Regions from separate parts of the Amycolatopsis sp. NPDC003865 genome, predicted to be linked through region 2. Evidence: predicted binding sites of a transcription regulator. Region 2 holds the regulator's gene; the other holds the start of a gene.
The links. Region 2 encodes HspR, which represses chaperone genes until heat shock. Its sites were predicted from a motif close to ANNTTGAGTNNNNNNNACTCAANNT; they were not measured.
Positions count from the first base shown of each region.

Region 1: a site for HspR is predicted at 3,744-3,768, ahead of lon (endopeptidase La). Genes of this name have one in related genera too.

Region 1 covers NZ_JBSGJA010000003.1:367,125-376,853, forward strand. Annotated here, with positions in the region: gene ACWEVP_RS10385 (YajQ family cyclic di-GMP-binding protein) at 1-45, opposite strand, end outside; tRNA gene ACWEVP_RS10390 (tRNA-Tyr) at 164-246, shown strand; gene ACWEVP_RS10395 (class I SAM-dependent methyltransferase) at 467-1,261, shown strand; gene lon (endopeptidase La) at 1,327-3,729, opposite strand; gene ACWEVP_RS10405 (SAM-dependent methyltransferase) at 3,830-4,684, opposite strand; gene ACWEVP_RS10410 (GNAT family N-acetyltransferase) at 4,755-5,693, opposite strand; gene ACWEVP_RS10415 (putative bifunctional diguanylate cyclase/phosphodiesterase) at 5,931-8,576, shown strand; tRNA gene ACWEVP_RS10420 (tRNA-Thr) at 8,656-8,728, shown strand; tRNA gene ACWEVP_RS10425 (tRNA-Met) at 8,779-8,851, shown strand; gene rpmG (50S ribosomal protein L33) at 8,901-9,065, shown strand; gene ACWEVP_RS10435 (MaoC family dehydratase N-terminal domain-containing protein) at 9,143-9,592, shown strand; gene ACWEVP_RS10440 (MaoC family dehydratase) at 9,589-9,729, shown strand, end outside.
Region 2 covers NZ_JBSGJA010000002.1:472,602-482,330, forward strand. Annotated here, with positions in the region: gene dnaK (molecular chaperone DnaK) at 1-1,424, shown strand, start outside; gene grpE (nucleotide exchange factor GrpE) at 1,421-2,128, shown strand; gene dnaJ (molecular chaperone DnaJ) at 2,159-3,334, shown strand; gene ACWEVP_RS07160 (heat shock protein transcriptional repressor HspR) at 3,340-3,765, shown strand; gene ACWEVP_RS07165 (ATP-binding cassette domain-containing protein) at 3,816-5,369, opposite strand; gene ACWEVP_RS07170 (DUF305 domain-containing protein) at 5,674-6,207, opposite strand; gene ACWEVP_RS07175 (lytic polysaccharide monooxygenase) at 6,204-6,980, opposite strand; gene ACWEVP_RS07180 (dienelactone hydrolase family protein) at 7,126-7,842, opposite strand; gene ACWEVP_RS07185 (FAD-binding oxidoreductase) at 7,883-8,986, opposite strand; gene ACWEVP_RS07190 (globin domain-containing protein) at 9,339-9,729, opposite strand, start outside.

The DNA.
Region 1 (9,729 bases), on a different contig from region 2:
CTGGCGGTCGACCTTGCTCACGACGTCGAAAGAGGGATCCGCCACGTGTCCTCACACCTCGTACTCGCTTGTCAGGGGCCACCCAGCCTAGCCCCGGGTATCCCGGTTGACCCCCGCCGGGAGCCCTTGGGTAAGCTTCTCCTCGGCCGGTGCGACCGACCATGGCGGGTTACCCGAGTGGCCAAAGGGGACTGGCTGTAAACCAGTTGGCTTACGCCTACGGGGGTTCGAATCCCTCACCCGCCACCCAGCCGGAACGGCCCCGCGACCACCAGGTCGCGGGGCCGTTTTGCGAGCCATAACCTCTTCTTTACTCAACCCGCGAATCGGCCGCAATTCCTCGCCGGTGCGATGGAAGATTCATTCGTCCTTTCGAACCCATTTCCGGAAACCGCCGGGAAACGGTAACGGCTTTCGTGACCGTCCCGACCCCGCAAGTGCCGAACTCAGACCAGTGGAGGTACGCATGCCGGTTCCCGGGACGCTCGACCACCCGACGCGCGACGAGCTCGTGCGGGTCCAGTACGCAGATGCCCGGCTCGTCGCCGCCTACGCCGAGGCGTATGCCGGCCGCGGGCCCACCGCCCGGTACCACCGATCCCGGATCCACGCCGTCGACCAGGTGCTTCGCGGCCACCCCGGTGGCGCGCTCCTCGACGTCGGCTGCGGGCCCGGAATGATGGTCCGCCACCTTCGGGAAAGCCGGCCGGCTGAATTCTCCGTGACGGGCTGCGACCGCTCCGCCGCGATGGTCGACGCCGCGCGGCGGAACGCCGGGCAAGCGGCCGATTTCACCGTCGGCGACATCGAAGAATTGCCGTTCCTCGACGGCGGTTTCGACATCGTGCTCGCGATGGGCGTGCTGGAATACGTCGATGTTCCGCTCGCGCTGCGCGAAATCGCCCGCGTGCTCCGCCCCGGCGGCCTCGCCGTCGTCACCATGCTCAACCCGCACAGCCCGTACCGGCTGGTCGAATGGGGCCTGTACTGGCCGGCGCGCCGCGTGCTCGGCGGGATCGAGGACGCGCTGCACTTCCCGCGGCGGCACGGCGCGCGCCGCACCGGGATCGAGGCGTACTCCCCGCGACGGCTGCGTCACGAGCTGTGGCGGGCCGGGCTGCAGCCCCAGGACACGCTCTTCTACGACGTCACCGCGCTGGTGCCGCCGCTCGACCGGCTCATCCGTCGGGACGCGAAGACCGCCCGCGGCGCGGCCGGCCTGCTCGGCACCGGCTACCTGATCGCCGCACGCCGGGTGTGAACGAACGGCCGGTTTCCCTTGGGGGTGGGGGGAAACCGGCCGTTCTCGGGTGGCGGCGTTCGGGGTTACGCCGCCTGGGAAACCGGCGTCGAAGCCGGGGTCAGGGCGAGGTCCAGGACCTCGCGCACGTTCGCCACCGCGTGGACGTCCAGCTCGGACAGCACCTCGGCCGGGACGTCGTCGAGGTCCGGCTCGTTGCGCTGCGGGATGATCACCGTCTTCATCCCCGCCCGGTGCGCGGCCAGCAGCTTCTGCTTCACGCCGCCGATCGGGAGGACGCGGCCCGTCAGGGACACCTCGCCCGTCATCGCGACGTCGGCGCGAACCACGCGGCCCGACAGCAGCGATGCCAGCGCCGTCGTCATCGTGACGCCCGCCGACGGCCCGTCCTTCGGGACCGCGCCCGCCGGCACGTGGACGTGGATGCCGCGCTTGCGCAGGTCGCCGACCGGCAGCTCCAGCTCCGCGCCGTGCGAACGCAGGTAGGACAGCGCGATCTGGACCGACTCCTTCATCACGTCGCCGAGCTGGCCGGTCAGCTGCAGCCCGGACGCGCCGGACTCCTCGTCGGCCAGCGACGCCTCGATGTAGAGGACGTCACCACCCGCGCCGGTCACCGCCAGGCCCGTCGCCACGCCCGGGGTCGCCGTGCGCTGCGTCGAGGCCGGGAGCGACGACTCCGGGATGTGCCGCGGCCGTCCGAGGTAGCCGGGAAGGTCGGCGGCATCGATCGAAACCGGCAGGGCGACCTCGTCCAGCGCCACCTTCGTCGCGACCTTCCGCAGCACCTTGGCGATCGTCCGGTTCGCGTCACGCACGCCCGCCTCGCGGGTGTACTCGGCGGCGATCCTGCTGAACGCCGCGTCGGTCAAAACCACGTCCGAAGCACCCAGCCCGGCGCGCTCCAGCTCGCGGGGGAGCAGGTGGTCGCGGGCGATGGTGACCTTCTCGTGCTCGGTGTAGCCGTCCAGCGTGACGAGCTCCATGCGGTCCAGCAGCGGGCCGGGGATGGTCTCGAGCGCGTTGGCCGTGGCCAGGAACACGACGTCGGACAGGTCCAGCTCGACCTCGAGGTAGTGGTCGCGGAACGTGTGGTTCTGCTCCGGGTCCAGCACTTCGAGCAGCGCCGCGGTCGGGTCGCCGCGGTAGTCGGCGCCGACCTTGTCGATCTCGTCGAGCAGCACGACCGGGTTCATCGAGCCGGCTTCCTTGATGGCGCGGACGATCCGGCCGGGCAGCGCGCCGACGTACGTGCGGCGGTGACCGCGGATCTCCGCCTCGTCGCGGATGCCGCCCAGCGCCACGCGGACGAACTTGCGGCCCATCGCCTTCGCGACGGACTCGCCCAGCGACGTCTTGCCGACCCCGGGAGGACCGGCGAGGGCGAGCACGGCACCGGACCGGCGGCCGCCGACCGGGCCCATGCCCGACTCGGCACGGCGCTTGCGCACGGCCAGGTACTCGATGATGCGTTCCTTGACGTCGTCGAGGCCGGCGTGGTCGGCATCCAGCACGGCGCGAGCCGCGGCGATGTCGTAGACGTCCTCGGTGCGCTCGTTCCAGGGCAGCTCCAGGACGGTGTCCAGCCAGGTGCGGATCCAGCCGCCCTCGGGGGACTGCTCGGACGTGCGGTCCAGCTTGTCCACCTCGGCCAGCGCGGCCTTCTTGACGGCGTCCGGCAGCTCGGCACCCTCGACGCGGGCGCGGTAGTCCGTTTCGTCGGCGGTGCCGTCGAGCTCGCCGAGCTCCTTGCGGATGGCCTCGAGCTGGCGGCGCAGCAGGAACTCCTTCTGCTGCTTCTCCATGCCCTCGGCGACGTCCTTGCGGATCGTGTCGGTCACCTCGAGCTCGGCCAGGTGCTCCTTGCTCCACTCGAGCGACTTCTCCAGGCGTGCGGTGACGTCCAGGGCGCCGAGCAGTTCGAGCTTCTGGTCGATGGAGAGGTAGGGCGCGTTGCCGGACAGGTCGGCGATCGCGGAGGCGTCCTCGACCTGCTGGACGGCGTCGATCAGCTGCCAGCCGCCGCGCTGCTGGAGGATCGAGATGACGACGGCCTTGTACTCGGCCGCGAGCTGCGCGGTCCGGTCGTCGGTGGTTTCGGGGGCGTCCTCGGCGTGCACCCAGCGGGCGGCGCCGGGACCGTCGGCGATCCGGCCGACGAGCGCGCGGGCGGTGCCGCGCAGCAGGACGGCGGCCTTGCCGCCGGGCACGCGGCCGATGCGCTCGACCGTCGCGACCGTGCCGAACTCGGCGTACTCGCCGTGGACGCGCGGGACGATCAGGACCTCGGCCTTGGTGGCGCCGGTCGACCGGATGCCGGGGAAGGACGCCTGGCTCGGCGTCTTGGCCTGGGCGGACTCCACCGCGGCTCGCGTCTCGGTGTCGGTGAGGTCGAGCGGGACGACCATGCCCGGCAGCACGACGTCGTCATCGAGCGGGAGCACGGGCAGGAGGCGGGTGTCGGACATGTGCACTCCTCGTGTAGTTGAGTCTGCCTTGCTCAACTCTCCGATGGGTGCGTTTGTTTCCGATGGTGCGTTCGCCCACAGCGATCACCGAAACCGCAGGTCAGGCGCCTGGCTTGACCCCGATGCCGCACCAGGCGAACGGCCGGGCCTCGGCCTCCAAGGCGTTCAGCTTCCGGTCGGGCCGCCAGTCCGGCAGGTGCACGATGCCCGGTTCCATGATCTCCCAGTCACCGAACAGGGGTGCGATCTCGTCGCGGTCGCGCAGCCACACCGGGTTGCTCGTCTTGCGGTACTGCTCGACGAACCAGCGCAGCCCGTCCAGGTACTTGCCGGTTCCGTCGCCCTCGCTCATCTGGGAGATCGCCAGCCAGCTGCCCGGCGCGAGCTTGTCGCGGTAGGCCTTCAGCAGGCCGATGGGGTCGTCGTCCGGGCCGACGAAGTGCAGGACCGCCATCATCATCAGGCAGACCGGCTGCGAGAAGTCGATGAGCCGCTTCGTCTCTTCGGCGCGCAGCACGGCCTTCGCGTCGCGCATGTCGGCCTGGACGATCCCCGCCCAGTCCGTCGCCATCTCCTCTTCGAGGATCAGCGTCGCGTGCGCGACCGCGACCGGCTCGTAGTCGACGTACACGACTTTCGCGTCGTGGTCCTCGGGCAGCTCCGCCTCGACGACCTCGTGGACGTTGCCCGCCGTCGGGACGCCGGAGCCGAGGTCGATGAACTGGCGGATGCCCGCCCGCAGCGCCGCCCGGACCGCGCGGTTCATGAACTCGCGGTTCTGCTTCGAGCCGGGGCGCACGAGCGGCCACTGCTGCTCCATGCGCCTGCCGAACTCGCGGTCCACGGCCCAGTTCTGCGTGCCGCCCAGGTACCAGTCGTAGATCCGGGCCGCGGACGGCTTCTCGGTGTCGACGCCCTCGGGCGCTCTCGGCGCCGAATCGCGCTGGTCGGTCACTTCCGGCTCCCCTCGCTGCTCCCGGGCCAAGCCTATAAGGACCGACGTCGCGGGGTAAGCCGCCAGTTGTTCAGCGGACGGCCGGCCGGCGCTGCCAGTACGTCCACAGCGGCCGGTACCCCTGCGCGTACCAGAACGGCGTCGACAGCGGGTTCGCCGCCGCGTGGTGCAGGAGGACGACGTCGGCGCCTTCCTCGTCCAGGACGTGGTGGGCGTGCGCGGCCAGCGCGGTACCGACACCGGACGACCGCGCGGTCTCCGCGACGGCCAGCGACGACAGGTAGCCGACGCGGGACGCCTTCACGCGGTCGCTGATCCAGCCGGTCTCGCCGGGGTGCTGGACGTTGACCATGCCGAGCGGGCGGCCGTACAGCTCGGCGATCCACAGTGGCGGCTCCGGGCGGTTCAGCTGCTCCGCCAGGTCCTTGGCCATGATGTCCTCGACGCCCTGGCGGAAGTTGACCGTGCCGTACTGCGCGTCGAAGGTGTGCAGTTCCAGGCCCAGCGCGACGACGGTTTCGAGGTCGCGCGGCTCGGCGCGGCGGATCTTGACGCCGGGTGTGCCGCGCGGGCCCGCCGGGATCATCCGCTCGGCCGGGCGGACCGCGATCACCCGCAGCGGCGCGAAGCCGTGGTGCAGCATTTCGCGCGTGCCGGCGGCGTCGCGGCTCGCTCGCGGCACGATCGCCGCGGTCTCGGTGTCGCCGCGCTCGGCGACCGCGCGCAGATGTTCATCCCATCGTGTGAGCAGCGCGTCGAGGGCTTCGGCCGGCCGCGGGCCGGCCAGCTGGAGGTCGAGCCGGTGCTCGGTGAGCGCCCGCCACGGCGCGTTCGGCGCGTCCTGGTCGACCTGGATGCGCGAGGCGAGGGCGGAGGCGGCGGAGTCACCCGTCGCGACCTCCAGCACCACGGCGTTTTCGGCCGCCTCGAAGGAAGAAGAACCGGGGAGCAGGGAGTCCACCGCCGCGAGCCGGGCCGCGTGTTCGGTGGCTATCACGTCGCTGTGCATGGGTTCATTGAAGCGCTACCCGGGCCGCCGCGTGCAGGGGACTTACCCCTGCTTGTGCACCCGTTGTTTCACCCCTTGGTCCACGCAGGTCAGCGCCATCGAGGCATTGTTAACCCTGGGGTGATCTCCTACTGTCTCGAAAGGGACACGGGTACGCCCTACGGGGTACGGTATGGCCCTTGTCCACACCCGAAGTCACGGATCAGTACCGGTGGACAAGCCGGGAGGGAAGGTCGGATGCCGGACACCAACGCCCACGGCGACGCCGGAGCGCAGGCGCAGCCCGGGCCGGGAGCCGCTTCCGGGACACCGCCCGTCTCCGCCGAAGCCCGCACCGACGAACGCCGGTTCCGCGCGTACACCTTCGCCGTCCTGAGCATCGGGCTCGTCGCCGCGTTCGCCGTCGGCTCGTGGCTGCCGTTCCACTGGGACAGCAGGCTGCTGTGGATCGGGCCGGTGCTCGCGGTCGCGTTCCTGCTCGCCGAGCAGCTCGGCATCAACGTCGACGTCCGCAGCGGTATCTCGTGGACCATCTCGTTCACCGAGATCCCGCTCGTCATCGGGTTCTTCGTCGCGCCGTTCGAAGTCGTGCTGGCCGCGCACCTGGTCGCCGGCATCGGCACGCTGCTCGCGCGCAAGGTCGCCGGCCGCGTCCTCTACAACGCGGGCGCGTTCCTGCTCGAGATCACCGGCGCCTTCGGGGTCGCCGGGCTGGTGAAGGTCGCCGTCGGCGCCGGGGCGGGCGACAAGATCCCGTGGGTCGCCGCGCTGGCGGGCACCCTGACCGCGCCGCTGGTGAGCACGCTGCTCGCGCTGGCCGCGGTCCGCGTCCTGCGGCGCCGCATGCGGGTCAGCACCGCCGTCCGGCTCACCGCGCGGATCCTGGTCGTCGGGTTCGTCAACGCCTCCGTCGGCCTGTCCGGCTACCTCGTCATTTCGAACACGCCCAAGGCGTGGCCGCTGGTGCTCGCCGTCTTCCTCGGCCTGACCGCGCTCTACTGGGCCTACTCCGACCTGCTGCGCGAGCAGCGGGACATGGAGGCGCTGTCCGACGTCAGCCTGATGGTCGCCCGCTCCGGCCAGCAGGCCGCGGCGCGCCCGGCCAGCCGCGCGGACGAGCTCGTCGGCGGCGTCGACGTCCGCGAGTGGGCCACGATCGCCGAGCGCATCAAGGACCAGCTGGCGGCCGGCCGCGTCGTGCTGCGGCTGCGGCTCGAACCGAAGGACGCCATGCGCGTCGTCGTCGCCGGCGAGGACCTGCCGGTCGCCGACCCGGCCGCCGACGACCCGCTGCTGCGCCTGCCCGGCGCGCACGTCCGGCACTTCCGGATCACCGAAGCCAACCCCGACGTCCGTGCGGCGCTGCTCGACCGCGGCGCGCAGGAGGCGCTCGTCGTGCCGCTGCGCAGCGCGAACCAGCTGCTCGGCGTCGTCGAGGCGCACGACCGGCTGTCCCGCTGGCGCGGGTTCGGCAAGTACGACGTCCAGCTGCTCGGCACGATGGCCAGCCACCTGGCGACGTCGCTGGACAACCGGCGCCTGCTCGCGACCCTGCGCCACGACGCCTACCACGACCCGCTCACCGGGCACCTGAACCGGCCGGGCTTCCGGCAGGTGGCGAAGGAACCGTTGCGGGACTTCGCGAACGCCGTCGTGCTGCGGATCGACCTCGACGTCTTCTCGACGGTCAGCGACGCGCTGGGCTACGCGTGGGCCGACCGGATGGTGATCGCCGCCGGCCGCCGCATCCGCGACGCGCTCGGCCCCGACGTCCCGCTCGCCCGCCTGGAAGGCGCGTCCTTCGCGGCGCTGCTCGTCGGCTGCCCGCCGGAGGACGCGCACGCGGCGGCGGAACGGCTGCGCGAAGAGCTGTCCGCGCCGTACCCGGTGGACCGGCTGTCGGTCGAGGCGAACGCGATGATCGGCTACGCGACGACGACGCCCGAGGAGTCCGGCGACGTCGTCGACATCGAAGGCCTCCTGCAGCGCGCCGACGTCGCCGTCCGGGCGACGAAGGGCGGCGAAGAGGTCCGCGGTTACGTGCCGAGCATGGGCCAGATCTTCCTGCGCCGCTTCCAGATGGTCACGCAGTTCCGGCAGTCTCTCGAGGACGGCCAGGTCAGCGTCCACTACCAGCCGAAGATCACCCTGCCGAACCGGCAGGTGCAGGGCGTCGAGGCGCTGGTGCGCTGGGTGCACCCGGAGTTCGGCAGGCTCGGCCCGGACGAGTTCGTCCCGGCGATCGAGGCGGCCGGCCTGATCGGCGTCCTGACGGGTTTCGTGCTCGGCGAGGCGCTCAAGCGCTGCCGGAAGTGGCTCGACGAGGGCCTGCGGATTTCGGTGGCGGTCAACCTGTCGGTCCGCAACCTGGCCGACGAGGACTTCCCGAACAAGGTCGCCCGCGAGCTGGAGCACTACGGCATCCCGCCGGAGCTGCTGACGTTCGAGCTGACCGAGTCCGGCGTGATGTCCGACCCGCAGAAGGCGCTGCCGATCCTGCGCGAGCTGCACTCGCTCGGCATCACGCTCGCGGTGGACGACTTCGGGACGGGCTACTCGTCGCTGGCCTACCTGCGGCAGCTACCGGTCGACCAGGTGAAGATCGACAAGAGCTTCGTCCTCGGCATGGGCACCGACCTCGGCGACCTCGCGGTGGTCCGGTCGATCGTCGAGCTGGGGCACTCGCTCGGGCTGACGGTGGTGGCCGAGGGCGTCGAGGAGGACGTGGCGCGCGACCAGCTGGAGGCGATGGGCTGCGACGTCGCGCAGGGCTACCTGATCTCACGTCCGCTGCCGGAGGACCGCCTGGAGGCGTGGCTGCAGGCCCGCACGGCGCGCTCCCCTGGCCGCCACTCCGAGACCGTGCTTACCCTGCTGACCTGAGGTTTTGCGGTTAGCGGACCCCGGGTGCACGACGGGGTGACGGCCCTTGCTAATCTTTCCAAGTCCTCGCGAGAGGCAGGCCCCTTTAGCTCAGTCGGCAGAGCGTCTCCATGGTAAGGAGAAGGTCTACGGTTCGATTCCGTAAAGGGGCTCTCGACCTCAGCCGCGTCACGCCAGCGTGTCGCGGCTTGGGTCATGTAAGGGCGGTGTAGCTCAGTTGGCAGAGCAAGCGGCTCATAATCGCTGTGTCGCCGGTTCAAGTCCGGCCACCGCTACGCGGTAACGACGGGGCTGGCCCCCGGACCTGAGAGAGAAGGAAACGCTGTGGCTGCCACCGACGTGCGACCCAAGATCACGCTGGCGTGCGAAGAGTGCAAGCACCGCAACTACATCACCAAGAAGAACCGGCGCAACAACCCGGATCGCCTGGAGATGAAGAAGTTCTGCCCGAACTGCGGTACGCACCGGACGCACAAGGAAACCCGCTGACGTAGCGCGTTCACCCAGCTTTCGAGAAGCCGCCCTGGACCACCAGGGCGGCTTCTTGCTGTTGGTAGCCTCCTCGGGTGCCCTTGGACGAGTCGTTCACCGGGCGGGTGTACCCGCCGCAGACCAGCTACGAAGTGAGCCGGGAGAAGATCCGCGAGTTCGCCGACGCGATCGGCGACGAAAACCCGGTCTACCGCGACCCGGAGGCGGCCCGCGCGGCGGGTCACCCGGACGTGATCGCGCCACCGACGTTCATCACGATCGTCAACCTGGCGGCGATCAACGCGATCGTGAGCGACCCGGAGCTCGGGCTCGACTACTCGCGCATGGTTCACGGCGACCAGCAGTTCAGCTACAGCCGCCCGGTGCGGGTGGGCGACAGGCTGCTGCTGACGACGCACATCGACAAGATCATGGCCCGCGCGGGCAACGACTTCATCAACTTGCGAGCGGAGATCGCCGACGGCGACGGCGAGCACATCGCCACGACGAGGGCCCAGCTGGTGGTCCGGGGGGAGGACGCGTGAACGTCGGCGACGAGCTGCCCTCGATCGAGCTGAGGGTGACGCGCGAGCAGCTGGTCCGCTACGCGGGAGCGTCCCTGGACTTCAACCCGATCCACTGGAACGAGGAGTTCGCGAAGGGCGTGGGACTCCCGGACGTG
Region 2 (9,729 bases):
CCGCCGCGCTGGCGTACGGCCTGGACAAGGGCGAGAAGGAGCAGACCATCCTGGTCTTCGACCTCGGTGGTGGCACCTTCGACGTCTCGCTGCTGGAGATCGGCGAGGGCGTCGTCGAGGTCCGCGCGACCTCCGGTGACAACCACCTCGGTGGTGACGACTGGGACGAGCGCATCGTCAAGTGGCTGGTCGACAAGTTCAAGGCGACGAACGGCATCGACCTGACCAAGGACAAGATGGCGCTGCAGCGCATCCGCGAGGCGGCGGAGAAGGCCAAGATCGAGCTGTCCAGCTCGAACTCGGCCAGCATCAACCTGCCGTACATCACCGTGGACGCGGACAAGAACCCGCTGTTCCTCGACGAGACCCTCTCGCGCGCCGAGTTCCAGAAGATCACCTCGGACCTGCTCGACCGCACCAAGGCGCCGTTCAACAACGTCATCCGGGACGCGGGCATCTCCGTCGGCGACATCGACCACGTCGTGCTCGTCGGTGGTTCCACCCGCATGCCGGCCGTCGCCGAGCTGGTCAAGGAGCTGACCGGCGGCCGCGAGCCGAACAAGGGCGTGAACCCGGACGAGGTCGTCGCGGTCGGCGCGGCGCTGCAGGCCGGTGTCCTGAAGGGCGAGGTCAAGGACGTCCTGCTGCTGGACGTGACCCCGCTGTCGCTGGGCATCGAGACCAAGGGTGGCGTCTTCACCAAGCTCATCGAGCGCAACACCACGATCCCGACCAAGCGCTCGGAGATCTTCTCCACCGCGGACGACAACCAGCCGTCGGTGCAGATCCAGGTGTTCCAGGGTGAGCGCGAGATCGCCGCGCACAACAAGAAGCTCGGCATGTTCGAGCTGACCGGTCTCCCGCCCGCCCCGCGTGGCGTGCCGCAGATCGAGGTCACCTTCGACATCGACGCCAACGGCATCGTGCACGTGACCGCGAAGGACCTGGGCACGAACAAGGAGCAGTCGATGACGATCACCGGTGGCTCCGCGCTGCCGAAGGACGACATCGAGCGCATGGTCAAGGACGCCGAGGCGCACGCCGAGGAGGACAAGGCCCGCCGCGAAGAGGCCGAGACGCGCAACCAGGCCGAGACGCTCGTCTACCAGACCGAGAAGTTCCTCAAGGACAACGACGACAAGCTGCCCGAGGAGCTCAAGGGCAAGGTCAAGTCGGCGATCGACGAGTCGAACGAGGCCCTCAAGGGCACCGACTCGGCGAAGATCCGCGAGTCGATCGAGAAGCTGAACGCCGCTTCGCAGGAGCTGGGCACCGCCCTGTACGCCAACGCGAACGCCGCTCAGCCGGGCGCCGAGGGCGCTGCTGGTGCGGGTGCGGCCGGGGACGCCGGTGCGGCCGGCGGCCAGGCCAAGGCCGATGACGTGGTGGACGCCGAGATCGTCGAAGAGGACGAGAAGAAGTGACCCACAGCTACGACGAATCCGAGAACCAGGGCCGCGGCCCCGAGGAGCCGGTGGTCGTGCGGGATCGGCGGCGGGTGGACCCCCAGACCGGGCAGGTTCGCCCGCCCGGTCCGGCCCACGCCGCGCCGGAGCCGGAGGACGCGCCCGTGGAGCACGCGGGCCCGTCGCTTGGCGAGTCCATTGTGGACGATTCGGTGACGGTCGTCTCCGACGTCGAGAAGGAGCTGGCCGAGCGCACCGCCGACCTCCAGCGCCTGCAGGCGGAGTACGCCAACTACCGCAAGCGTGTGGAGCGTGACCGCGAAGCGGTCGTGCTCGGCGCGAAGGCGACCGTGGTGAACGACCTGCTGCCGCTGCTCGACGACCTCGAGCGGGCCGAGCAGCACGGTGACCTCACCGGCGCGTTCAAGGCGGTCGGCGACAAGCTGATCAGCGGCCTGCAGCGCGCGGGGCTCGAGTCGTTCGGCGCCGAGGGCGAGGCCTTCGACCCGAGCGTGCACGAGGCCGTGCAGCACAACACCTCGCCGGACGTGGCGGGCCCGACGGTCACCGTGGTCATGCGCCGCGGCTATCGGTTCGGGGACCGCGTACTGCGGGCGGCGCTGGTCGGCGTGACCGACCACGAGCCCGGCGCGGCCCCGGTGGACCCGTCCGTCGGTGGCGAGCTGCCACTCGACGGCGGACTCGATGACCAGCACCAGTAAGAGACACCAAGTGGGAGGAGGAGACGCCCGATGAGCGCACGGGAATGGATCGGTAAGGACTTCTACCGTGAGCTGGGCGTCTCCTCCGACGCCACGGCGGACGAGATCAAGAAGGCCTACCGCAAGCTGGCCAAGGAGAACCACCCGGACGCGAACGCCGGCAACGCGCAGGCGGAGCAGAAGTTCAAGGCGGTTTCCGAGGCCTATGGCGTGCTCTCCGACGCGAGCAAGCGCAAGGAGTACGACGAGGCGCGGCGCCTGTTCGGCGGCGGGGGTGGGTTCAACTTCCCCGGTGGCGGCGGCACCGGCGGCTTCGACATGGGCGACATCTTCGGCCAGGCCGGGGCCGGCCAGCAGGGCGGCTTCGGCGGGCTCGGCGACATCCTCGGCGGGCTGTTCGGCCGGGGCCGGACGACGGCGGGCGCGACGGCCAACCGGCCGCAGCGCGGGGCCGACGTCGAGACGGACGTGCGGATCGACTTCGTCGAGGCGGTCAAGGGCGCGACCCTGCCGCTGCGGCTGTCGAGCCCGGCGACCTGTTCGACGTGCGGCGGCAACGGCGCGAAGCCGGGCACATCGCCGCGGACCTGCCCGACCTGTTCCGGGTCGGGGCTGGTCAGCCGCAGCCAGGGCGCGTTCGCCTTCTCCGAGCCGTGCCGCGACTGCCGCGGCCGCGGGACGATCATCGACGACCCGTGCCCGGAGTGCGGCGGCGAAGGAGTCAGCACGCGGACCCGCACGCTGACCGTCCGGATCCCGCCGGGCGTCGACGACGACCAGCGGATCCGGCTGGCCGGCCAGGGTGAGCCGGGCCGGGGCGGCGCGCAGGCGGGTGACCTGTACGTCCGGGTGCACGTGGCTCCGCACGCGCTGTTCGGCCGCAAGCCGAAGTCGCTCGACCTGACGCTCACCGTGCCGGTGGACTTCACCGAGCTGACGCTCGGCACCACGATCACGGTGCCGACGCTGGACGCGAAGGTCTCGCTCAAGGTGCCGCCGGGCACCGCGAGCGGGCGGGTGCTGCGCGTGCGCGGCAAGGGCATCGCCAAGCGCGACGGTTCGCAAGGTGACCTTCTCGTCACCCTCCAGGCGGCGATTCCCGCCAAACTGGACGACAAGGCGCGCGAGGCACTGCAGGCGTACGCCGAGGCGATGGCCGGGCACGACCCCCGGCCCGAGATCACTGAGCTGCTCGAAGGCAGGTGAGTGTGATGTTCGGCGGGATTCCGCAGGAGGGCGACGAGGAGACGCCCGTGTTCGTCATCTCGGTGGCGGCCCAGCTCGCCGGGATGCACGCGCAGACGTTGCGCACCTACGACCGGCAGGGCCTGGTGTCGCCGGGCCGCACCGCCGGCGGCGGCCGGCGTTACTCGATGCGGGACATCGCGTTGCTGCGCGAGGTGCAACGTCTGTCGCAAGAGGACGGTGTGAACCTGGCCGGCATCAAACGCATCATCGAGCTGGAGAACCAGGTCGACGCGCTGCGGGCCCGGCTGTCGGAGATCACCGAGGAACTGGCGGCGGCGTACGCGGCGGCGGAACAGGCCGCGGCGGCGGCGCACGCGTCCTACCGGCGGGACCTGGTCCCGCTCAACCAGCAGACCGCGATGGTGGTCTGGCGGCCCAAGCGCCGCTGACCGCTGGAGCGAAAAGGGCCTCCCCGGGCGACCGGGGAGGCCCTTTCGCGTCACAGCTCCAGCCGCGGCCACTTCGCCAGATCCGCCAGCATGCGGCGGTCGTGCGTGGCCACCACCACCGCGGCCGGGGTCGTCAGCAGTGCTTCCGTCAGCTCCTCGACCAGCGTTGCCGACAGGTGGTTGGTCGGCTCGTCGAACACCAGCAGGTCCGGGTGGCCGGCCAAGCGCAACGCCAGATCCAGCCGGCGCTGCTGGCCCTGGGACATCCGGCCCACCGGCGTGCGCAGCGCCTCCGCGTCGAGCAGGCCCATCGCCGAAAACGGGACCCCTTCGCGCTCGAACAGCCGGCGCGCCGTCAGTTCCTCCGGCCACGCCGGGACTTCCTGGCCCACCAACGCGATCCGTGCGCCGGGTGCCCGGCGGACCGAGCCGCTCGTCGGGGCCAGCTCGCCGGTCAGGGCCGACAGGAACGTGGATTTGCCGGTGCCGTTGGCGCCCGTCACCAGCAGCCTGTCGCCGCGGGCGACCGACACCGTGACCGGCTTCCGGAGGCGACCCGCCACCGTGACCCCGTGCACGACGACCAGCGATCGGCGCGGACCCGTGCCGAAATCGGGCCAGCGCAACGACAACGGTGGCTCCGGCACCGTCACTCGGTGCGCCTCCAGCGCCGCCCGCTCGCGGTTCAGCGCCTGGACCACGCCGGGCGCGCGGGACTGGCGCTGGTGGCGGCCGGTGCCCTTGTCCGGCCGCCAGCCCGTGCTGAGCCGGTCGCGGGCCTGCGTCACCGCGAGCGTCAGCTGCCGGTGCGTGTCCTGCTGCTCCTCGAACTCCTGCACCCAGCGGTCGCGGTCGCGGCGGCGACCGTCCTGCCAGGCCTGGTACCCGCCGGCGTAGAGGCGCGGGCGGCCGTCTTGGCTGGGGTCGAGGTCGAGGTACTCCGCGGCGACGTCGGCGAGCAGCGCGCGGTCGTGGCTGACCAGCGCGACGCCGCCGTCGTGCCCGCGCAGGCGGGCGGTGAGGAACGCGAGGCCGTCGGCGTCGAGGTGGTTGCCGGGCTCGTCGAGCAGCAGGAAGTCGTGCCGGGCGCCGAGCAGGCAGGCCAGGCGCACGCGGTAGCGCTGCCCGACCGACAGCGTGCTCAGTTCGCGGGTCCGGTCGGTGCAGGCGGCGAGGGCTTCGAGGGCGACGTCGACGCGGCGCTCGGCGTCCCACGCGTCCAGACGCGTGGCCGCTTCGAGCGCGACGGCGTAGCTGTCCTCCTCGAAGTCCGAAGCCGCCGCTTCGAGCGCTCGCAAGGCGGCGTGGGCTTCGCGAAGTGCCTCGGTGGTCAGGGTGCCGACGGTTTCGCCGGACCGGAACGGCAGCGCCTGCCGGGCGACGCCGATGGTGCCCGTCCGGTGGACGGTGCCGTGGTCCGGCGCCCGGAGCCCGGCGAGGACGTGCAGCAGCGTGGTCTTGCCGCGCCCGTTCTCGCCGACGATCGCCAGCCGGGACCGGGCCGAGACGGTGACGCTCACGTCGTGCAGGACGCGGCGGGAGCCGAGCGTGACGCCGACGCCTTCCGCGCGCAGGTGGGCGTGTTCGGTCGCAAGGGGATTCAAAGGATGCTCCGCAGCTCTGGAGGGAGCCGGGCAGCACAAGAGGGGCCGCCCGGCGATGGCCGGAACGGCGGGCAGGAAAGAGTGCGCCGCCGCTAGCGGCGGTTGCGCAACCTCGCGAAGACGGCGAAGGAGAACGTCATGATCGCGAGGCTAGTGCGGCGCGGGAAGGCGGCCAAGCGAATTTCGGCGCGGGGAGAGGTCCGAGACGGGCGGGCGACGGCCGCGAGCCGCTGGGGACAGAAGCCGGCCGCGAGCAGCCGGGCAGGGGGCTGCTCGCGGCCGGCACCCCGGGGCCGCGGGGACGTCACACCTTGAAGTTCAACAGCTGCTTCACCTCGGCGGTCCGCGACTCGATCACCCGGCGGGCCAGATCCCGCGCCGGGCCGTTGATCCCGCCGTTCGCCGAGTTCTCCGTCTGGGCCAGCTCGACCGCCCCTTGCTGCTGGCCGGTCAGCACGTCCAGGAACTTGCGGGGGAACTCGCCGGCCGGGGCCGTGCCGAGTGCTCCCACCACGTCCGGTGCCGTCATCTTCATGCCGCCGTGGCCCGCGTGGGCCTGCGGGTTCATGTCCATCGACTCCGGCCGGCCCCAGGCGCGCAACCAGTTCTTCATGTCGGCGATCTCGGTCTGCTGGGTCGACTCGATCGCCGCCGCGAGCTCCTTCAGCGCCGGGGGCAACGGGTGGTCCGCGGCCAGCCGGACGATGTCGATGCCCTGCTGGTTCTGCGGGATCAGCATCTGCAGGAACATCACGTCGGCCGCGTTGTACGCGGGTGGAGCCGCCGTCGCGCTGCAACCCGTCAGCAGCAGCGCGACAGCGGCGAGCCATATCCTCACTGGCGCTGCCAGAGCGCCGGGGTGTTCGGCGGCTCCCAGCCCGCGATCGCCGTGTGCGGCTGGATGCAGCGGTAGCTCACCCCGTTGTAGGTGACCACGTCACCGACCTTGTACGCCGTCCCGGCCGCCCACGTGCCGCTCGACGGCGGCGGCGTGGTCGTGGTCGTCGGCGGCGTGGTCGTGGTCGTCGGCGGGCGGGTCGTGGTCGGGGGCGGGGTCGTCGTGGTCGGCGGTGGGGTCGTGGTGCCACCTCCGCCGATCTGGAGGTCGACGCAGCTGTAGAACGCGTTGGCCGTGTCGGAGATGTTCCAGATCGCCAGCACCTTGACCCGGCCCGAGTACCCGGCCAGGTTCACCGTGTGCGAGACGGTCGCCGGGGGCTGCTGGTTGTTGCCCGCGATGTTCGCCACGCGCGTGCCGCCGATGTAGTACTCGTAGCTCGCGGTGGCGTGCCGGGCGGTGAACACCCAGTTGAACGTCACCGTCGTGCCGACCGACTTGGCGGGCCACGGCTTCGACTCGTCGGCCAGCTCGGCGAACTGCGACAGTCCGGCGTTGCAGCTGCGCAGGCCCTTGGGCCCTTCGACACTCTGGGGTTCGTAGACGATCTGGCCGCAGTTCGGGACCTTCCCGGCCGCGCAGTTCGCCTGCCGGCTGGGCGGGTCGGAGATGTAGCCGTGGGCGCTCGCGGTGGTGGCGGGGAGGACGACGACCAGTACGGGGGCGAGCAGGACCCCGGCCGCGGCCGCGAAAAGCTTTCTGTTCCAGGTCATTTCGGCTCCTCGAGGGGGAACAGCGTCGTTCCAAGGGGAGGACGAGCGAGCACATCCGGGGAAGATGTGGTCTAGACCATAAGTCGATTCGGGCACAACGGTCAATCAACTACAGCCGTTCGGAGAGATCGCTAGCCCGCTCGGCTCAGTGCGAAGGTCGCGCCGGTTGCTGCAGGTGTTCGCCGAAGAACGCCGTCACCCGGCGCCACGCGTCCTCGGACGCCTCGTGGTGGTAGGTGAACCCGACCACCTTGAGCAGCAGGTTCAGCGGCGCCGCGACGTCGATCTTGTTGGCGAACCCGTGGCTCGCGCCGTCGTACTCCTTGACGTCGTGCGGGATTTCACGCTCGGTGAGCGCCGTCTCGAGCTTCGCCGCCGCGCCGCGCAGTGAGAAGTCCTTCTTGCCGAAGCTCGCGACGATCGGGCAGGCGTCGTCGAGCACCGAGAGGTTCTTCGGCAGCTGCCCGTAGTAGGGCGCCGACGCCTCGAAGCCGCGTGACGCCGCGACGAGCGCGAAGCCGCCACCCATGCAGAACCCGGCGATGCCGATCCGGCCCGACGAGTCCGGGCGGGCGGCCAGGAGCGCGCGCGACGCCTCGATGTCGTCGAACGTCCGGCCCTGGTTCGCGAACATGTCCGAGAACACGCGGCGCACGCAGCGGCGCATCCCGCCGCGCGAGTACAGGTCCGGGCTGAGCGCGAGGTAGCCCTCGGCGGCGAAGCGGTCGGTGATGTTCTTCGTGTCCTGGCTCAGCCCGAACGCGTCGTGGATGAGCACCACGCCCGGGTGCGGTCCCGCGCCGGCGGGCTCCGCCAGGTAGCCGCCGATCGTGCCGTCCGAAACCGGAATAGTCATCTCCATATCGGCGAAGATAGCGAGGATCGACGCCTGCCGCGCGTGCCTAGTCCATGGTGAACGGGTCGAAGCGGATGCGCTCGAGCTCGACGCCGGCGGTCAGCAGCTTCGCGATCGTCGCCCGGATCATCTCGGGTGAACCGGAGACGAGGACCTCGTGGTCCTTCCACGCGCCGCGCTGGGTCACCGCGTGGGCGAGCGTGCCGCGGTCGCCGCCGGGCACCGCGCCCTCCTCGGTGACCGGGGTGACCGTCAGCCACTTCGACACCGCGGTCAGCCGCCGGAGGTCGTCCAGCGCGTAGAGGTCCTCCGGTCTTCGGCCGCCGAAGAACAGGTGCACCGGCGGGTTGCGCTTCCAGTGCGCGAGGTCGTCGAGGATCGAGACGAACGGGGTGACCCCGGTCCCGCCGGCGATCATCAGCAGCCGCTTCCGCGTCGCGGTCGGGCGGACGTTGAGCGCGCCCATCGCCGGCCCCAGCCGCCAGACGTCCCCCGGCTTCGTGTGGTTGACGATGGAGCCGCTGACCCAGCCGCCCGGCACCGCGCGCACGTGGAACGACATCTGGCCGTCGCCGCGCGGCGCGCTCGCCGGGGAGAGGTAGCGCCACATCCGCGGCCGCTGCGGCACCTCGACGCTGATGTAGCTGCCCGCCCGGTACGGCAGCAGCCCCTCGGTCTGCACCCGCACCATCGCGACGTCGCGGGACAGCTTGCGGTGGTCGAGCACCCGCGCCGCCCACGACGCCGGCCCGGTCTCCGCCTGCGCGGCCTCGCGCATGGTCTTGGCGATGAGGCCGTACGCCGTCGTCCACGCGGCCTCCACCTCGTGCGTCCAGCTCTGCTTCAGGAACCGCTTCAACGCGGCCAGCAGCGCGGTGCCGACGGCGTCGTAGTGGCGGGAGATGACGGCGAACTTGCGGTGGTCGCGGCCCAGCTGCGCGAGGAAGGTGATGAGCTCGTCGGGCCGGTCGACCATCTGCACGACGTACACCAGCGCGCGCAGCAACCGGCTCCGCTGACCCGTCATGGTGACCGGGAACATGTCCCGGCATTCCGGGGCGATGACGAACAACGCGCCGTAGAAGTACTGCGCGACTTCGTCCGCTTTCGGCTCGATCTCCGCAAAACTTTCACGAATAAGCCTGGCCAGTTCGCGGCCTTCCACCGCGGAAACGGGAACGGTCTGCGGCGGTGGTTGTACCTTCAATGATTCGGCGTTCATCGGGAACGGTAATCTCCAGTCGTGCATTGGCTTTTCGTGCCGTGTGTGCGGCGTCGCCGTGCGGTGCCGCCCCCGAGGGTTCCTGACTGTAGGCGAATTCCCGTGCAGATGCGCGTGATTCCGCGCGGTCCGCTCGAACGGAGCAATTTCGCCACACGCGGTCAACGTCGTCTGGCGCTGCGTAAAAACGATCACCCGGACGGTTTACGCGAGTCGCGTAACAATTCTCGTGTTTCGTTCGATTCGTGCGCGGAAGGAGTGTGTCCGGCGAATTGCGGTGCTAGTCGATCGTGAACGGGTCGTACTGGATCTGGTCCAGCGCGCTGCCCGCGACCAGCATGCGCGACACCGTCGCGCGGATCATCGCCGGCGAACCGGAGACGAGGATGTCGTGCTCCGGCCAGGAGCCGTACCGCGTGACCGCCTCGGCCAGCGTGCCCTGCTCGAACCCGGGGACGTCGCCGCCGTGCTCCACCACGGGCGTCACGTTCAGCCAGGGGTTGACCGACGCGAGCGCGCGCAGCTCTTCGAGGTCGTACAGGTCCTCGCGGGCCGGCCCGCCGTAGAAGAGGTGCGTCTTCGGGTTCTCGCCCCACAGCGCGAGGTGGTCGAGGATCGAGCGCAGCGGCGCGACACCCGTCCCGCCCGCGACCATCAGCACGCCCCGTGAC